Regions from separate parts of the Pseudomonas sp. GW821-FHT07B01 genome, predicted to be linked through region 3. Evidence: riboswitches for the same ligand, from Rfam matches in the RefSeq annotation. Region 3 holds a riboswitch; each other region holds the start of a gene.

Region 1 (5,240 bases), on a different contig from region 3:
CTCCCGGCAGCGCGACGCTCGGGCCTGGCGGGCCGGTTATACCGCTCGCTGCAAGCGCTGGCGCGGGCCGATGGCGTAGAGGTGATGTACCTGCACACCCATCCGTTTCTGCCCGGTGCGATTGAATTCTGGCAGCGGCAGGGGTTCGAGGTGGTGGATGTCGAGGCCGACCCGATATGGCAAACCACCCACATGCACCTGCCTCTGTAGAACCAATGTGGGAGGGGGCTTGCCCCCGATGGCGGCGCCCCCCCCCAAATCACTGACGGATTACGGGCACACCGAGCCTGGGCGAGGTGCCGAGTGGTGGGGCAAGAGCGTTTTGCTTACTTTGCCGCTTTTGCAAAGTGAGCCGCCGTCAGGGCGGCACCCTAAGTGGCCGTTACCGCAGGAATGGATATGTACACGGTCCAACTGTGTTGACTGTCAAGCCGTCTTCGCAGGCAAGCCAGCTCCCACAGTTGGATCGCGGTGCGTCAGTTAGATCAGCGTCGGCTGCCAGGCCTTCGCGGGAGCAAGCTCCCTCGCCACAGGTTTAGCGTCGTACCGAAGTTGTGTAGATACCTATGCTCATCGGGGGCAAGCCCCTCCCACATTTGGACCACAGTTGGCAGTCAGACCGTCACCAGAGCAAGATGCCCCAACCTACGGATTCAGTTGGAGCGCAGGCGCAGGATTTGCGCGCCGTCGAACGGGTCCGTCAGGTAATGCCCCTGCACCCCGAATGTCTCCTGCAAGCGCTGTGGCGTCAGCACCTCCAGCGGCGCGCCCAGCGCCACCAGTTGCCCGCGATCCAGCACGGCCAGGCGATCACAGGTCAACGCCTGGTTCAGATCATGCAGCGCAATCAAGGTGGTCACGGGCAAGCCTTGCACGCCTTTGAGGATCGCCAGTTGATGCTGGATATCCAGGTGATTGGTCGGCTCATCCAGCAATAAAATCTGCGGGCGTTGCGCCAGGGCGCGAGCGATGTGCACGCGCTGGCGTTCGCCACCCGAGAGGCTGCGCCAGGCGCGTTGGCTCAGGTGGGTGGCGTCTACGTCATGTAGGGCCTGGTGCACGATGGCGTCGTCCTCGCGTGACCACGGGCTCAACGCCGACAGCCAAGGCGTGCGGCCCAGGGCCACGGCGTCGAACACGCGGATCGCGTCGTCGGTGTCGGCCTGTTGCTCCACGACCGCCAATTGCTGCGCGATGGTGCGGCGCGACAACTCACCGAGCCGCTTGCCACCCAGGCGAACTTCGCCGCTGGCCGGCACACGCAAGCCGGCCAGCAATTTGAGCAGGGTGGATTTGCCTGAACCATTGGGCCCGACGATACCGAGGGTTTCACCCAACTGCACGTCGAGGTCAATGTCACGCAGCAACTGCGCGTCACGCACTTTGAAGCCCAGGCCGCGGCAACTGAGTACGCTCATCGGGCATTCCTCCGGCCGATCAGGATCAGCGCAAACACCGGCGCGCCCACCAATGCGGTGACCACACCCACCGGAATCACCTGGCCCTTGATCAAGGTGCGCGACAGCACGTCCGCAGCGATCAAAAACAGCGCGCCACCCAAGGCACTGGCCGGCAGCAAACGCGAATGCCCGGTGCCAAGCAACAGGCGCACCGCATGGGGAATCACCAAGCCGACAAACCCGATGGAGCCGACGATGGATACCATCACCGCCGTCACCAGCGCGGCGCAGGCCACCAGCACAAATTGCACGCGGCGCACCGGGATGCCGAGGGAGGCTGCCGAGTCGCTGCCGAAGGTGAACGCATCCAGTGCACGCCGGTGCCACAGGCACACGGCGAGCCCCACGACCGCCACCGGCACCGCCAACCACACCGACGGCCAGCGCACGCCGCTGAGGTTGCCCAGCAGCCAGAACATAATGCCGCGGGCTTGTTCGGAGCTGGCCGACTTGGTGATCAGGAACGCGGTCAGGGCATTGAACAACTGTGAACCGGCGATGCCCGCGAGGATAATCTGCCCGGTGCCGCTGGACGATCCGCTGGCTCGTGCGAGTAGAGTCACCAGCGCAAAGGCCGCCATCGCCCCCACAAACGCGCCCGCCGACAACGACACCAGGCCACCGCCCACGCCGATCAAGGCCACGAGCACCGCGCCGGTTGAAGCGCCGGCGCTGATGCCCAGCAGGTACGGGTCGGCCAGCGGGTTACGCAGCAGCGATTGCAGGATCACCCCGCACGTTGCCAACCCTGCGCCGCAAGCTGCGGCCACCAATGCACGGGTGAGGCGGTAGTTCCACACCACGCCTTCGTCGATGGGGTCCAGTGCATAGCTGGCGCCCCAGAGTTTATTGGCGAGCACCTGCAGCACCACCTGCGGTTCTATGGCGGTTTCACCGATGGCGACGCCAGCGAGCAGGGCGAGCAGCAGCAACGCCAGGGCGAGTAGGGTGCGCATCATTGGCCCAGGTGGTAGCCGTCAATGGCGGCCGCCAGTTGTTCAAGGCCTTCGAAGGTGCGCAGGCTCGCCTGCAAGGCCAGAGCGTCGAGGATGATGATGCGGTTGTTCTTCACCGCGTCCATGTTGCGGGTCACGGGGTCGCTGCGCAGGAAGGCGAGTTTCTTTTCATGGTCGTCGGCCGGGTAGCGACGGCGATCCATGCGTGCGATCACCAGGAAGGTGGGGTTGGCCTTGGCGATGGTTTCCCAGCCGACGGCAGGCCATTCTTCATCGGACTGCACCACGTTACGCAGGCCAAGGGTTTGCAGCATGAATTGCGGCACGCCTTTGTGGCCGGCTACGTAAGGGTCGCTGGCCATTTCGGCGCTGGAGAACCACACCAGTGCGCTGGCTTGCTGCAAGCCCTTGCCCTGGGCCGTGGCGACGGATTTGGCCAGGCGCGCCTTGAGTTCGTCGGTCAGTTGTTGGCCGCGATCCTGCACGTCGAAAATCTGCGCCAGTTGCTGGAGGCTCTGGTAGATCGTCTCGATGCGAAAGGGCTCTAATCGCGTGCCGTCGGCGCCGACCAGGTTGTCCTTGCCTTCGCAATCGGACGGCAACAGGTAGGTGGGGATCTTCAGTTCATGAAACTGTTCACGGGTACCGACCACGCCTTGGGGGCCCACCACCCATTCCAGCTCGGCGGCCACCAGTTGCGGGCGCTTGGCGAGTACGGCTTCGAAGCTGGGCTCGTTGTTGGCCAGGCGCTCGATGTGATCGTCCTGGGCCTTGTACTGCGCCGCCACGTTATTGAACCACAGCGAAGTGCCGACCACCTTGTCGCCCACGCCCAGGGCATACAGCATCTCGGTGGCGGCCTGGCCGATGGTGACGCTGCGGGCGGGGGCGTGCTGGAAGGTCAGGGTGCTGCCGCAGTTTTGCAGGGTCAGCGGGTACTGAGTGGGCGCGGCTTGCGCCAGGGCACACATACCCAAGCCTGCGATCAGGGCGGTAACGCGTGGCAGCATGAGGCGATCTCCTTGTGAACCGTAGGTGCAGCAGGGGAGGTACGGCTCGGAAATACGCCCATGGAGGCTGCTGATGCGCAGGGCCAGGATGTCCTTCCCGGACACCCCGCCGGTTAGTGAGTTAGCTGGGCCGGCAGGTCTCCTGACTGATGCGTCGTCGCCATGCCCCGCCTTCCCGGACGTGGTCCAGTGGCATTCAAGGGCAGGCTCGGCATCTACAGTTGCGGGGGCAGTTTCGGTTCACGTCGCGTGCGGCGTTTCGAATTCCCTGTTAGTCCCATACGGGAACCGGCGGCGGTATGGTAAGCGATCACCCCCTGTAGGAGCGAGCTTGCTCGCGAAGGTCGTCAACGATAACGCTGGGCACCTGATGCCCCGCGGCGCTTTCCTGTTCTTCGCGAGCAAGCTCGCTCCTACAAAAGAAGCGTCAGAGCCGAATATCCTGGGGGCCGCGGATCAACGCTTCGATCCGGGTGCCTGTGGCGCGCTCTTCGTTGCTGAAGCCGTCGTAGTCGGCCAGGTTGGCGAAGCGGATGCCGGTCAGTTGTTCGATCGCAATCACACTGCGCTGGTAGGTTCGAAGCGGGCCGAATACCAGGTCGAGTTGGCCCAGTTCGCGGCTCTGGTCAATCATGTAGGCGCTGGCGGAAGGCTTGCCATCGTCGCTGAGGTAGGCCACTACTTTCCAGAACGCCTTGGGGATTTTCACGCCACGGTACAGTCGGTCGTCATCGGCGAACACTGGCCCGGTAAACACCGTGGCCCGGGCTTTCCAGCGCTGGGTGTTGTCGAGGATGTAGTCTTCGAGCTCCAGCCAGGTCTTCTGGTTGAAGCCGCTCATTTGGGGTGAGCAATTGGTGAAGTGAAAGGTGTCGAAGTTGGCGGTGTTGGCCTCGTCGCCCCAGTTGGGGTCCTGGCGCCGCACCAGGTGGCCGCGGTCCAGGCCATTGCCGGCATAAAGGTCTTCACCTACCTGCGCATCCAGGGGCAGGCGACCATCGTAGGCCCAGGTGTCGTTGCTGCGCGTGATGTCCACATGCTTGGCGCCATCGATATTCACCCCCACGTACAGCGCCAGTCGTCGAGCGCGCGACATTGTGATGGAGAAGTGCGTGTAGTCCAGGCGCTGGGGTTGCACATCGCCCGCCAGTGGCTGGTCAACCGTGGGCCATGGCACCACGAAGTCGCTGAGGAAGTCGTCGGCATAGCCCGCGCGGTTTTTGAGGTCCTTGGCCGCGGTGACGCGCGGCGTCGCGGCTCTGGCTTCCAGCAGGGTGGGGCTGGCCGCGACCAATGGGCGCAGGTCGGCAAGCCTTGGGCGGTGGGAAAGGTCGATGTTGGCTGCGCGGGCGGGCATGGGCATGTTCCTTATGGGCCTGGGATAAACACCACTGAAACACAAAACCATGACAATTTGGCCCAGGTGGCGAACTCAGGACTATCCTGAAAACCGTTACCCGGACGTTCATCACACGCCAAAAAGGAGCCAGCTCATGTGTGTTCGCCAACCGCGCAACCCGATTTTTTGCCTGATCCCGCCGTACATGTTCGACCAGATCGCCCGCCACGGTGACAAAGCCCAACGGGAAGTTGCACTACGCACGCGTGCCAAGGACAGCACGTTTCGCTCGTTGCGCATGGTCGCGGTACCCGCCAAGGGCCCGGCCCGCATGGCACTGGCCGTGGGCGCCGAGAAGCAACGCTCGATCTACAGTGCCGAAAACACCGACAGCCTGCCCGGCAAGCTGATTCGCGGCGAAGGGCAGCCCGCCAGTGGCGATGCCGCGGTGGACGAAGCCTATGACGGCCTGGGC
Region 2 (5,240 bases), on a different contig from region 3:
CGCTGGCTTGCACCAGGCCCAGGTGGCGGCTGGGCAGTTCGATGCCGGTCTCACGGGATAACGCGCCGTACCAACGCAAGCCCTCAGTGAGGCTGCCTTCAAGCAATTGCGCATGACGCAGGGTGCCGACGCGGTTGGCCAGCACGCCGGCGAATGGCAGGTCGGGCTGATAGCGCGCCAGCCCCAGGGCCAGGGCGCCGAACGTCTGGGCCATAGCCGTGCCATCAATCACGCCCAGCACCGGTACACCGAAGTGCCGCGCCAGGTCAGCGCTGGAAGGCGTGCCGTCGAACAGGCCCATCACGCCTTCGATGAGGATCAGGTCAGCCTCCCCCGCCGCCTCCCAGAGCAGGCGGCGGCTTTCCTGCTCGCCCACCATCCACATGTCCAACTGGTACACCGGCGCGCCACTGGCACGCTCGTGGATCATCGGGTCGAGAAAGTCCGGCCCGCATTTGAACACGCGCACCTTGCGCCCCAGGTTGCGGTGCAAACGGGCCAACGCGGCGGTGACCGTGGTTTTGCCCTGGCCGGACGCCGGAGCGGCGATCAATACGGCCGGGCAATGACGGGGCTGATTCAAAGTTCGACGCCTTTCTGTGCCTTGATACCGGCCTGGAACGCGTGCTTGAGCATGCCCATTTCGGTGACGGTGTCGCCCATTTCGATCAGCTCAGGCTTGGCGCCACGGCCGGTGACCACCACATGCTGCATGGGCGGGCGGGCTTGCAGGTCGCTGAGTACCTGGTCCAGGTCAAGGTAACCGTGCTTGAGGGCGATGTTCAGTTCATCCAGCACCACCAAGCCGATGGAAGGGTCATTCAACATGGCCCGGGACACTGCCCAAGCCGCTTCGGCAGCGGCGATATCGCGCTGGCGATCCTGGGTTTCCCAGGTGAAACCTTCGCCCATCACGTGAAAGCGCACCTGCTCGGGGAAGCGGCGGAAAAACAATTCTTCGCCGGTGCTGTTACGCCCCTTGATGAACTGCACCACACCGCATTGCATGCCATGCCCCATGGCCCGGGCCAACATGCCGAACGCCGAACTGCTCTTGCCTTTGCCGTTGCCGGTCAGCACCAGCAGCAGGCCGCACTCGTTGGGGGAATTGGCGATGCGCTCGTCAATCACGGCTTTTTTGCGCAGCATGCGCGCCAGGTGGCGTTCGTCGCGGTCGGGGGAATCAGTCATGGCAGCTCTCCGTTGGGGCTGGACAAAAACGGCGGGCAGGAAAAAGAAAAAACAGACAGCCAAGCATCGCCCACCGTGATGCTGTTGGATGATCCAGGCCGGTCTCCGGGCTCATGAGTGGCGCTTTTGATAGCAAGCAGCCGAGGGTGCGCCTTCCCATATCGCACGCGATACAGTGGCAAACAGCACCGTCTTGACTCATTTACCGTTGCGGGGGCAGCGCCGGAATCGCGGCGGCACTGTGTACAAGTGCGCTCACTCACCGGCTTCCCTGTTTCACTCTGTCGACGCGCGCGCCACAGAGCACCTGGAACAAGCCGCGAAGGTTAGTGGGTTGGGGGTGGAGCGTCAATTAAAGCTGGCCTTGTACTTGAACCATCTGCCGTTCGTGCTTCTCTACCCCTACAGGTATCAAGGAGAAAACCATGCCTAAAACCCGACTCGCCCTACTGATCATGTTCGCCGGTAGCCTCGCTGCGTGCGGCGAAAGCTCAACCCTGCAGGTCGCCGACGGCACCGGGCCCTCGCCCCGGCTGCCGGAACCGAACAAGACGCTGATCCCCACTGTCAATATCGCCCCGGCCATCGGCTGGCCCGAAGGCGCCAAGCCAATCGCGGCCGCAGGCACCCAAGTGGCCGCATTCGCCGAAGGCCTGGACCACCCGCGCTGGCTCTACGTGCTGCCCAACGGCGACGTGCTGGTGGCCGAGACCAATGCACCGCCCAAGCCGGACGATGCCAAAGGCGTGCGCGGCTGGGTGATGGAAAAAGTCATGGACCGCGCTGGCGCCGGCGTGCCGAGCCCGAACCGCATTACCTTGCTGCGCGATGCCGACCATGATGGCGTGGCAGAAACTCGCACGGTGTTCCTGGAAAACCTCAACTCGCCGTTTGGCATGGCCCTGGTGGGCAACGACTTATATGTGGCCGATTCGGATAAGTTGCTGCGCTTCCCCTATCAGCCAGGTGAAACCGCGATCACCTCCCCAGGCACCAAGGTGGTGGATTTACCCGGTGGCCCCTTGAACCACCACTGGACCAAAAATGTGGTGGCCAGCCAGGACGGCAGCAAGCTGTACGTGAGCGTCGGCTCCAACAGCAACGTCGGCGAAAACGGCCTGGAAGCCGAACAGGGCCGCGCCGCCATTTGGGAAGTCGACCGCGCCAGCGGCCAACACCGCATTTTTGCCTCCGGCCTGCGCAACCCCAACGGCATGGCGTGGGAGCCACAGAGCGGCAAGCTGTGGACGGCAGTCAACGAGCGCGATGAAATCGGCAGTGACCTGGTGCCGGATTACATCACCTCGGTCAAGGATGGCGGCTTCTACGGCTGGCCTTTCAGTTATTACGGCCAGCATGTGGATGTGCGTGTCACCCCGCAGAACCTGGACATGGTCGCCAAGGCCATCGCTCCCGACTATGCGGTAGGCCCTCATACTGCGTCGCTGGGGCTGACCTTCGCCGAGGGCAGCAAACTGCCCGCTCCCTTCAGTAATGGCGCATTTATCGGCCAGCATGGTTCCTGGAACCGCAAGCCGCACAGTGGCTACAAGGTGATTTTCGTTCCCTTCGAAGGGGGCCAGCCGAAAGGGCAACCGGTGGATGTGCTGACGGGGTTTCTTGATAGCAATGAGAAAGCCATGGGCCGGCCGGTCGGCGTGGTGATAGATCAGCAGGGGGATTTGCTGGTGGCCGATGATGTGGGCAATAAGGTTTGGCGGGTGTCGGCTGTTAAGTAAATAACCACATACCAATGTGGGAGCGGGCTTGCCCGCGATTACGGTGGCCCAGCCAACTAAGCCGTTGACTGACACACTGCATTCGCGGGCAAGCCCGCTCCCACATTTTGGAGTTTTATTGATTCAGGGATTACGCGCCAGATTTCCTGGCAACACGCGTTTGGCACTCAGGTAGGCATTCTGCCAATACGCTTTGGATAGCGTATCCAGCTTCACCGTACCGCCGGTTTGAGGCGCGTGTACGAAGCGGCCCTCCCCCACATAGATGCCCGCATGGCTGACCCGCGAACCACCACCGGTAGCGAAGAACAGCAGGTCGCCGGTTTGCAGGTTTTGTTCGCTGACGTCCTGGGCACGCATCACGATCAATTCACGGGTGGTGCGCGGCAATGAGATGCCGGCAGCGTCGCGGAATACAAAGCCGATCAGGCCACTGCAATCAAACCCCGAGTCCGGTGTGTTGCCGCCCCAGCGGTAAGGTGTGCCGACCAGGCCCAGCGCACGAAAGAGCACGTCTTCGGCAGCAGGCGAGAAATTCTGGGTGGCATAGTTGAACACCGGCTTAGGCTTGACCGCGACAGGCGCGGGCGGCGGTGTACGACTGGCGCAGGCGCTGAGCAGCGCGGCGCAAACAATAAGCATCAGGCGGGCCGAGGTCGACATGTGCAGAACAATCCTGGTCTGGATGCGGCTTTCGCTGCCGAACGTTGAAAACCAGAACGCGCAAGCAAAGCTCGCGCGAACGGATGACAACAATGTCCAGGGATTCTAGCGCTTACACGTCAAACTTCAAGTATCACTTTAACTTTACTTACTAGCGGTAACCGTAGTCGGAGCCATGGCGAGTGCACGCTTGGCTTCGATGAAGGTTTTGCTCCAGTAGCTGTCACCCAGGTTATCGACCCGAACACCACCACTGCGGCGGCTGCTGGAGTGAATAAACTGGTTATCGCCCAGGTAGATACCGGCGTGGCTGACACGACCGCGACCACTGGTACTAAAGAAAAGCAGATCACCGGGCTTGAGGTTGTTGCGTGCGACCAACGGTGCATTCACGTTGATCATCTCGCGTGTAGAGCGCGGCAGATTCATGCCGGCTTCTTCACGAAACAGGTAGCCAATGAACCCACTGCAATCAAAACCGGCTTCAGAGGTGCCGCCGAAACGGTAACGGGTACCGATCAAGGACATGCCGCGCTCAAGGATACTGTCGGCCAGAAGAGGCAGTTGGTAAGGCTTGCTGTCAGAGAACTCGGCGAGTTCTTTTTCGGTTGCCACCTCTTCTTCATAAACAGAAGCAGACTGTGCAGCAACGAACTTTGCCTGATTTTGAACCTGTGGTTTTTGCTGTTCTGCCACCTGCTGAGGGTGGGAGGCGCAACCGAACAACAGGGTAACGAGTGCGAGAGGCACGAGGGGTGCGAAGCGATTTAGCATGGGCACGACCGTGGCTGATGTGTAAAGAAGCCGAGACTATGCCCTCTATCACATCGATTTGCAAATTCAATCGCGATCTATGTGACTTATCGTTTCGACTATGCCATCTAAGCCGTGATTCCATTTTTCGGTTCAGTTGCGTAGCCCCTCGGGCTCAAACGCAGGTTTTCTGACGCCTTGAAAATGCCGACACACGGGAAATCAAGGCCTTACCAGCCCAAAGTTTCTTTCAGGAAAGGGATCGTCAATTTTCTTTGCGCCTGCAAGGAAGCCTGGTCGAGTTGCTCAAGCAAATCGAACAGCGCGCTCATGCTGCGGGTGCCACGGGTGAGGATAAAGTGCCCGACTTCGTCGGTCAGGTGCAGGCCACGACGGGAAGCGCGCAGTTGCAACGCACGCAGCTTGTCCTCATCGGATAACGGGCGCATCTGGAAGATCAACGCCAGGGTCAGGCGCGACTTGAGGTCAGCCAGCTTCACCGGCAGTTCACGCGGCGAGGTGGACGCAGCGATCAGCAAGCGCCGGCCGCTATCGCGCAAGCGGTTGAACAGATGAAACAGCGCCTCTTCCCACTCCGGCTTGCCGGCCACTGCCTGCAGGTCGTCGAGACACACCAGTTCATATTGCTCAAGGTTATCGAAGATGCCGATCCCGCGGTCCATCAACTCGGCCAAGGGCAGGTAGACCGCCGGCTCGCCCGTCTGCTCGAAACGCAGGCACGCGGCCTGCAGCAGGTGGGTACGCCCCACGCCATGCTTGCCCCACAGATAGATCAGGCTTTCAGTCCACCCGGCGTCGGCTTCGCAAAGCCGCTCCACATAGCCGAGTGCAGCGGCATTGGCGCCTGGGTAGTAGTTGATAAAGGTAGCGTCA
Region 3 (5,240 bases):
CCCCCAGATGAATCGCCATCGTGGTGCCATGCCGCGCCAGGCTGTCGAAGTCTTCACCGGGGGGCATGCGGGTTTTATCGGCGTAACGGGTCAGGATCACGCTTTGGGCGATGTCCGGCAGGGTCAGTTCGGTCTCCAGCAGGGCCGCGCACGCGGCGACCGCCGTGACCCCTGGAATGATCTGGAAAGGGATGCCCAGCTCACGCAAATGGCGTATTTGTTCACCAATCGCCCCATACAGGCTGGGATCACCGGAGTGCACCCGCGCCACATCCTGGCCTTGGGCATGGGCCGTCTTGATCAGCTCGATGATTTGTTCCAGGTGCAGCTCGGCGCTGTTGACCACCTGGAGCGCCTGATGACCTTCCAGTACGGCGGCGGGCACCAGCGAGCCGGCGTAGATGATCACCGGGCAACTGCGGATCAGCCGCTGGCCCTTGACGGTGATCAATTCCGGGTCGCCGGGGCCGGCGCCAATAAAGTAGACGGTCATGAAAAATCCTGTTGAGAAACGAGCGAGCATGAACAACGCTCATGATCGAGAGTGGCAATTATCGAGATTTTAACCGGCGCAGGCTAATGCCAGGGTCGCTTGGGTATTTTTCTTTCGCGGGATCAGCAGGCGGGCAGGGCTGTCGGACAGCTGTTCGGCCAGGGCCAGGGCGGCGCTTTCGGCCACGCCGTAACAGCCGGTGTGAGCAAAAGCCAGCGCTGAGCGATAGCTCAGCCGATGCTCATAGCCCGCCAGTTGTTCTGCGTAGAAAAATTGCAAAGGCAAGTTCAGGCACTGGGCCAGGGCCAGCATCCCGGGCTCATCGCGTTTGGGCTCAATGCTTGCCAGCGCCGTAATGTGTGAGCGCTCAATGCTGGCCTCGGCCAGGGCGCTGTCGAGCAACGCCAGCAGGCTGTGAACCTCACAGCCCCGCTGGCAGCCCAAGCCGACAACCAGGATCATGCCGAGTATTGGTCGTCGCGGTTGCGGCGGAACAACCAGGCGCTGATCAGGCCCAGGGCCAGCCAGAAAGCGACGTTGGTCAATTGCGAGGCGATCTTGAACTGCGCTTCGAGCGCCTCCGGGGCCAGCATCGAATGTACCTCAGGTTGCGGCGCGCCGATGACGTGGGGCACGGCAAGAATCGCCAGCCCAAGGCCTTTCAACAGCCAATTGCGACCGAACACGATCAGCGCCAGGCCGGCGGCGGTGGAGGCTGCGGTGCCGATCCACCAGGTCTGGCGCAGTGTCAGGTCCGCGGCCGCAGTGCCCGGCAGTTCCGGTGGCAGGCCCAGGGTGGGGGCCAGTACAAAGGTCGCGTAGCCGGCCAGGCCCCAGAGCAGGCCTTGGGCGGTGCGGGTCGGCGCACGCAGCGTGTAGAGGCCGGCGAGCATCAGTGCAAAGCCTACGGCCACCACCAGGTTGCCTCCAGTGGTGGACAACACACGCTGCCAGCCATCTTCCGGCTCCCAGGCTTGGGCATCGTGGCTGTGGGCAGCAGCGCCAGCGGCGTGCTCGTGCACCATTTCGGCGGCTGGCGGGGCTTTTTCAAAGCTTTCCGCCTGCAGGATCAGCGGTGCCACCCAGAAACTTTGCAGCAGGGTCAGCAGCAAGGCAGCCAAAAGCCCAGTGAACCCTGCGGTTTGCGCAATACGCTTGATCATGTCGGCAGCTCTCAATGGCACGGGAACGCAGCGCTGTGGCGGGTATCGTGGGCGGCGTTGTGCACCGCCTCGATATGCGAGAACCCGGCGAAATACACCAGGCACGCGCCAAGGATCGACGCACCGATGGCGGCGGTCAGGCGTTGGCTGAGGGTGGCGGTGCTAGTAGCGGTGTGCGAAGTGCTGCTGATGATCGACATGGCGCGTCCCTTTCAGGTGTCAGGGTGAAACGAGCGCATGAAAACCCCACGCGCCAGGCACGCAGGGTTCTGAACAGCGCCCGCCCACCGCGGGTTTGTTATCTGAATTTTTCGGGCCGGTCTCCGGGCTTGCGAGGGGCGGCTCTTGAAAGAGTCCTCCTGAAAGCATCGCCTTCCCATGCAAAAGCACAGTGGCCGTGACGCTTCGCTCGCTTACCGTTGCGGGGGCAGCACCGGACTGGTCATAGGTCTATGACGCACCGGTTTCCCGTTTCACCCTGTGAAGGGCACCCGAAACAAGGCGTGTAGGAGAGCATGGGCCGGGACGGTAGTCAAATGCTGCAAGCCACTGTAGCCTTGCATCTTCGAGGTTCTTCGGCCCAGGCCGAAGCTAAGAAGGGAACGCGGTTCAAGCCGCGGCTGCCCCCGCAACTGTGAAGGGTTCAGTTGACTGCCACGCCACTGCCGATAGGGCGGGAAGGCGCAGTCAGCGTTGGTCGCAAGACCTGCACACCCCAAGCCAGGAGACCTGCCTCGCAACCGATTTTCCAATTCAACCGGGCGGGGTGATCCGGTGACGAAATCCGCTGCTGCGCGCCGCCGCAGGGCCTGTCGTCCCGTATGCCCGCCCCAAAGGGCATCCGATGAAAACACTGGCCAAACTTCCCGTCACCATCGTTACCGGCTTCCTTGGCTCGGGCAAAACCACGCTGTTGCGCCATATGCTCGACAACGCCCAGGGCCGTCGCATTGCGGTGATCGTCAACGAGTTCGGCGAGCTGGGCATCGACGGTGAAATCCTCAAGCAGTGTTCTATCGGTTGCACCGAAGAAGAAGCCAATGGCCGCGTCTACGAACTGGCCAACGGTTGCCTGTGCTGCACGGTGCAGGAAGAGTTCTTTCCGGTGATGCGCGAATTGGTCGCCCGTCGCGGTGACCTGGACCATATCCTCATCGAAACCTCGGGCCTGGCCCTGCCCAAGCCGTTGGTGCAAGCCTTCCAGTGGCCGGAAATCCGCAGCGCCTGCACCGTTGACGCGGTGATCACCGTGGTCGACAGCCCGGCCGTGGCCGCCGGTACCTTTGCCGCCTTCCCGGACCAGGTCGACGCCCAGCGCAAACTTGACCCGAACCTGGACCACGAGTCGCCGTTGCATGAGTTGTTCGCCGACCAACTGGCCAGCGCCGACCTGGTGATCCTCAACAAAAGCGACCTTATCAGCGCCGAAGACCTGGCCCGCGTGCGCCTGGAAGTCGCCGAAGAACTGCCGGCCGCGGTGAAGATCATCGAAGCCAGCAGCGGTCGCCTGCCCCTGGACGTGCTGATCGGCCTGGGCGTCGGTTCCGAGGAACATATCGACGGGCGTCACAGCCATCACGACCATCACCACGAAGGTGAAGACGACCACGATCACGATGCCTTCGACTCCATCTCCATCGACTTGCCCCAAGCCGATGAGGCGCTGCTGCTCGACGCCCTGACCCAATTGGTGGTGCAGCACGGCATCCTGCGGGTGAAAGGGTTCGCCGCGATCCCCAACAAACCGATGCGCCTGCTGATCCAGGGCGTGGGCACGCGCTTTGACAAACACTTCGACCGTGCCTGGGGCGCTGACGAAGCACGCACCACGCGCCTGGTGCTGATCGGCCAGGAACTGGACGCCGCTGGCCTCGAAGCGCAATTGCGCGCTGCCCTCAGCGTTTAACCATGCACCTGCTCAGGACCCAACCCGGTGGTTTCGTCGCGGACGACAATATAGCTGACCTTGGCCAGACCCCCGCTGAACTGGTGATCCTGTGCAGCGGCGATTCCAGCCTGGCGCTGCTCGCCGAAGCCGCCCAGCAATTGCCCGAGGATTACCCCAGCCTGCGCCTGGCCAACCCGATGCAGGTGCAGAACCATGCCTCGGTCGACCTGTACGTCGACGAGGTATTGCGCCACGCCAAGGTCATCCTGCTGTCATTGCACGGCGGCATCGGGTATTGGCGCTACGGCATCGAGCGCCTGGTGGAGTTGGCCGAACGCGGCGTCACCCTGATTCTAGTGCCGGGTGACGACCGCCCGGACCCGGAACTCAGCAGCCTGAGCACCGTTGCGGCCGAACACCGCGAGCGCCTGTGGCACTTCCTGCGCCAAGGTGGCCTGGGCAATGCCCTGGATTTTTACCATTGCCTGGCCAGTGCCCACCTGGGCCGCGACTATGTCTGGGCCGAGCCGCAAGCGCTGCCGCGCACGGCGATCTATCACCCGCACAACGCCAATGCCCGCCTCACTGACTGGCAGGCCGATTGGCACGCCGATTGGCCCGTGGCTGCGGTGCTGTTCTACCGCTCCCATTTACAGGCGGCCAATACCGGTTTTATTGATGTGTTCTGCCAGCGCTTACAGGCGGCGGGCCTCAACCCGTTGCCTGTCGCGGTGGCCAGTTTGAAAGAACCCGGCTGCCTCACGGTGGTCGAGGACCTGTTGGATGACGTGCAAGCCGCGGTAATTCTGAACACCACCGGCTTTGCCCAATCGAGCCCGGAAGCGCCGCATTTGCGCCCGTTTCGCCGTAATATCCCGGTGATCCAGGCGATCTGCGCCCAGGACAACCAGCCCGGCTGGCAGGCCAGCGAACAAGGCCTGGGGCCCCGCGACCTGGCGATGCACATTGCCTTGCCGGAGTTGGACGGGCGCATCATCAGCCGGCCGATCAGTTTCAAGGATCTGGCCTGGCGCAGCGAGCGCAGCCAGTCGGACGTGGTGTGCTACCGCGCAGCGCCCGAACGCATGGATTTTGTCGCTGAGCTGGCACGCCGTTGGGTCGAGTTGGCGCGGGTGCCCAATGCCGAGAAACGGATTGCGTTGATCCTCGCCAACTACCCGACCCGCGACGGTCGCATCGGCAACGGCGTAGGCTTGGACACCCCGGCGGCAGCGCTGAATATCCTGCGCGCCTTGCAAGCCGAGGGCTACCCGGTGGCGGAGCGGCTGCCCGGCAGCGGCACCGCGCTGATCCATGAACTGCTCGGCGGCGTCACCAACGATCTCGACAGCCTCGACCTGCGCCCCTGCCATCAAAGCCTGAGCCTTGTGGAATACCAGGCGATGTTTGATCGTTTGCCGGCCTCCAATCGCCAGGCCGTGCTGGAGCGTTGGGGCGCGCCGCAAAACGATCCGATGTGCCGCGATGGCCGCTTGATGGTCGCCGGCCTGCGCCTGGGCCTGACCTTTGTCGGCATCCAGCCGGCCCGGGGTTACCAGGTAGATGCCAGCGCGGTGTACCACGACCCGGACCTGGTGCCGCCCCATGGCTACCTGGCGTTCTATTTCTGGCTACGCCATACCTACGGCGCCCACGGCGTGATCCATGTGGGCAAGCACGGCAACCTGGAGTGGCT

The links. A riboswitch is a leader RNA that binds a small molecule or an ion and turns the genes downstream of it on or off. The one in region 3 is predicted to bind cobalamin.
Positions count from the first base shown of each region.
Region 1: another riboswitch for cobalamin. It lies ahead of AC07S6_RS00060 (ABC transporter substrate-binding protein); the one in region 3 lies ahead of cobW (cobalamin biosynthesis protein CobW).
Region 2: another riboswitch for cobalamin. It lies ahead of cobO (cob(I)yrinic acid a,c-diamide adenosyltransferase); the one in region 3 lies ahead of cobW (cobalamin biosynthesis protein CobW).

Region 1 covers NZ_JBWKRA010000001.1:9,627-14,866, reverse strand. Annotated here, with positions in the region: gene AC07S6_RS00075 (GNAT family N-acetyltransferase) at 1-210, shown strand, start outside; gene AC07S6_RS00070 (ABC transporter ATP-binding protein) at 654-1,418, opposite strand; gene AC07S6_RS00065 (FecCD family ABC transporter permease) at 1,415-2,419, opposite strand; gene AC07S6_RS00060 (ABC transporter substrate-binding protein) at 2,416-3,426, opposite strand; cobalamin riboswitch at 3,542-3,734, opposite strand; gene AC07S6_RS00055 (DNA/RNA non-specific endonuclease) at 3,854-4,783, opposite strand; gene AC07S6_RS00050 (M4 family metallopeptidase) at 4,920-5,240, shown strand, end outside.
Region 2 covers NZ_JBWKRA010000001.1:276,591-281,830, forward strand. Annotated here, with positions in the region: gene AC07S6_RS01295 (cobyrinic acid a,c-diamide synthase CobB) at 1-583, opposite strand, end outside; gene cobO (cob(I)yrinic acid a,c-diamide adenosyltransferase) at 580-1,191, opposite strand; cobalamin riboswitch at 1,271-1,517, opposite strand; gene AC07S6_RS01305 (PQQ-dependent sugar dehydrogenase) at 1,617-2,930, shown strand; gene AC07S6_RS01310 (C40 family peptidase) at 3,054-3,593, opposite strand; gene AC07S6_RS01315 (C40 family peptidase) at 3,738-4,367, opposite strand; gene hda (DnaA regulatory inactivator Hda) at 4,577-5,240, opposite strand, start outside.
Region 3 covers NZ_JBWKRA010000020.1:98,510-103,749, forward strand. Annotated here, with positions in the region: gene cobM (precorrin-4 C(11)-methyltransferase) at 1-493, opposite strand, end outside; gene AC07S6_RS20655 (cobalamin biosynthesis protein) at 563-955, opposite strand; gene AC07S6_RS20660 (CbtA family protein) at 952-1,656, opposite strand; gene AC07S6_RS20665 (CbtB domain-containing protein) at 1,668-1,856, opposite strand; cobalamin riboswitch at 1,954-2,166, opposite strand; cobalamin riboswitch at 2,208-2,407, shown strand; gene cobW (cobalamin biosynthesis protein CobW) at 2,501-3,562, shown strand; gene cobN (cobaltochelatase subunit CobN) at 3,565-5,240, shown strand, end outside.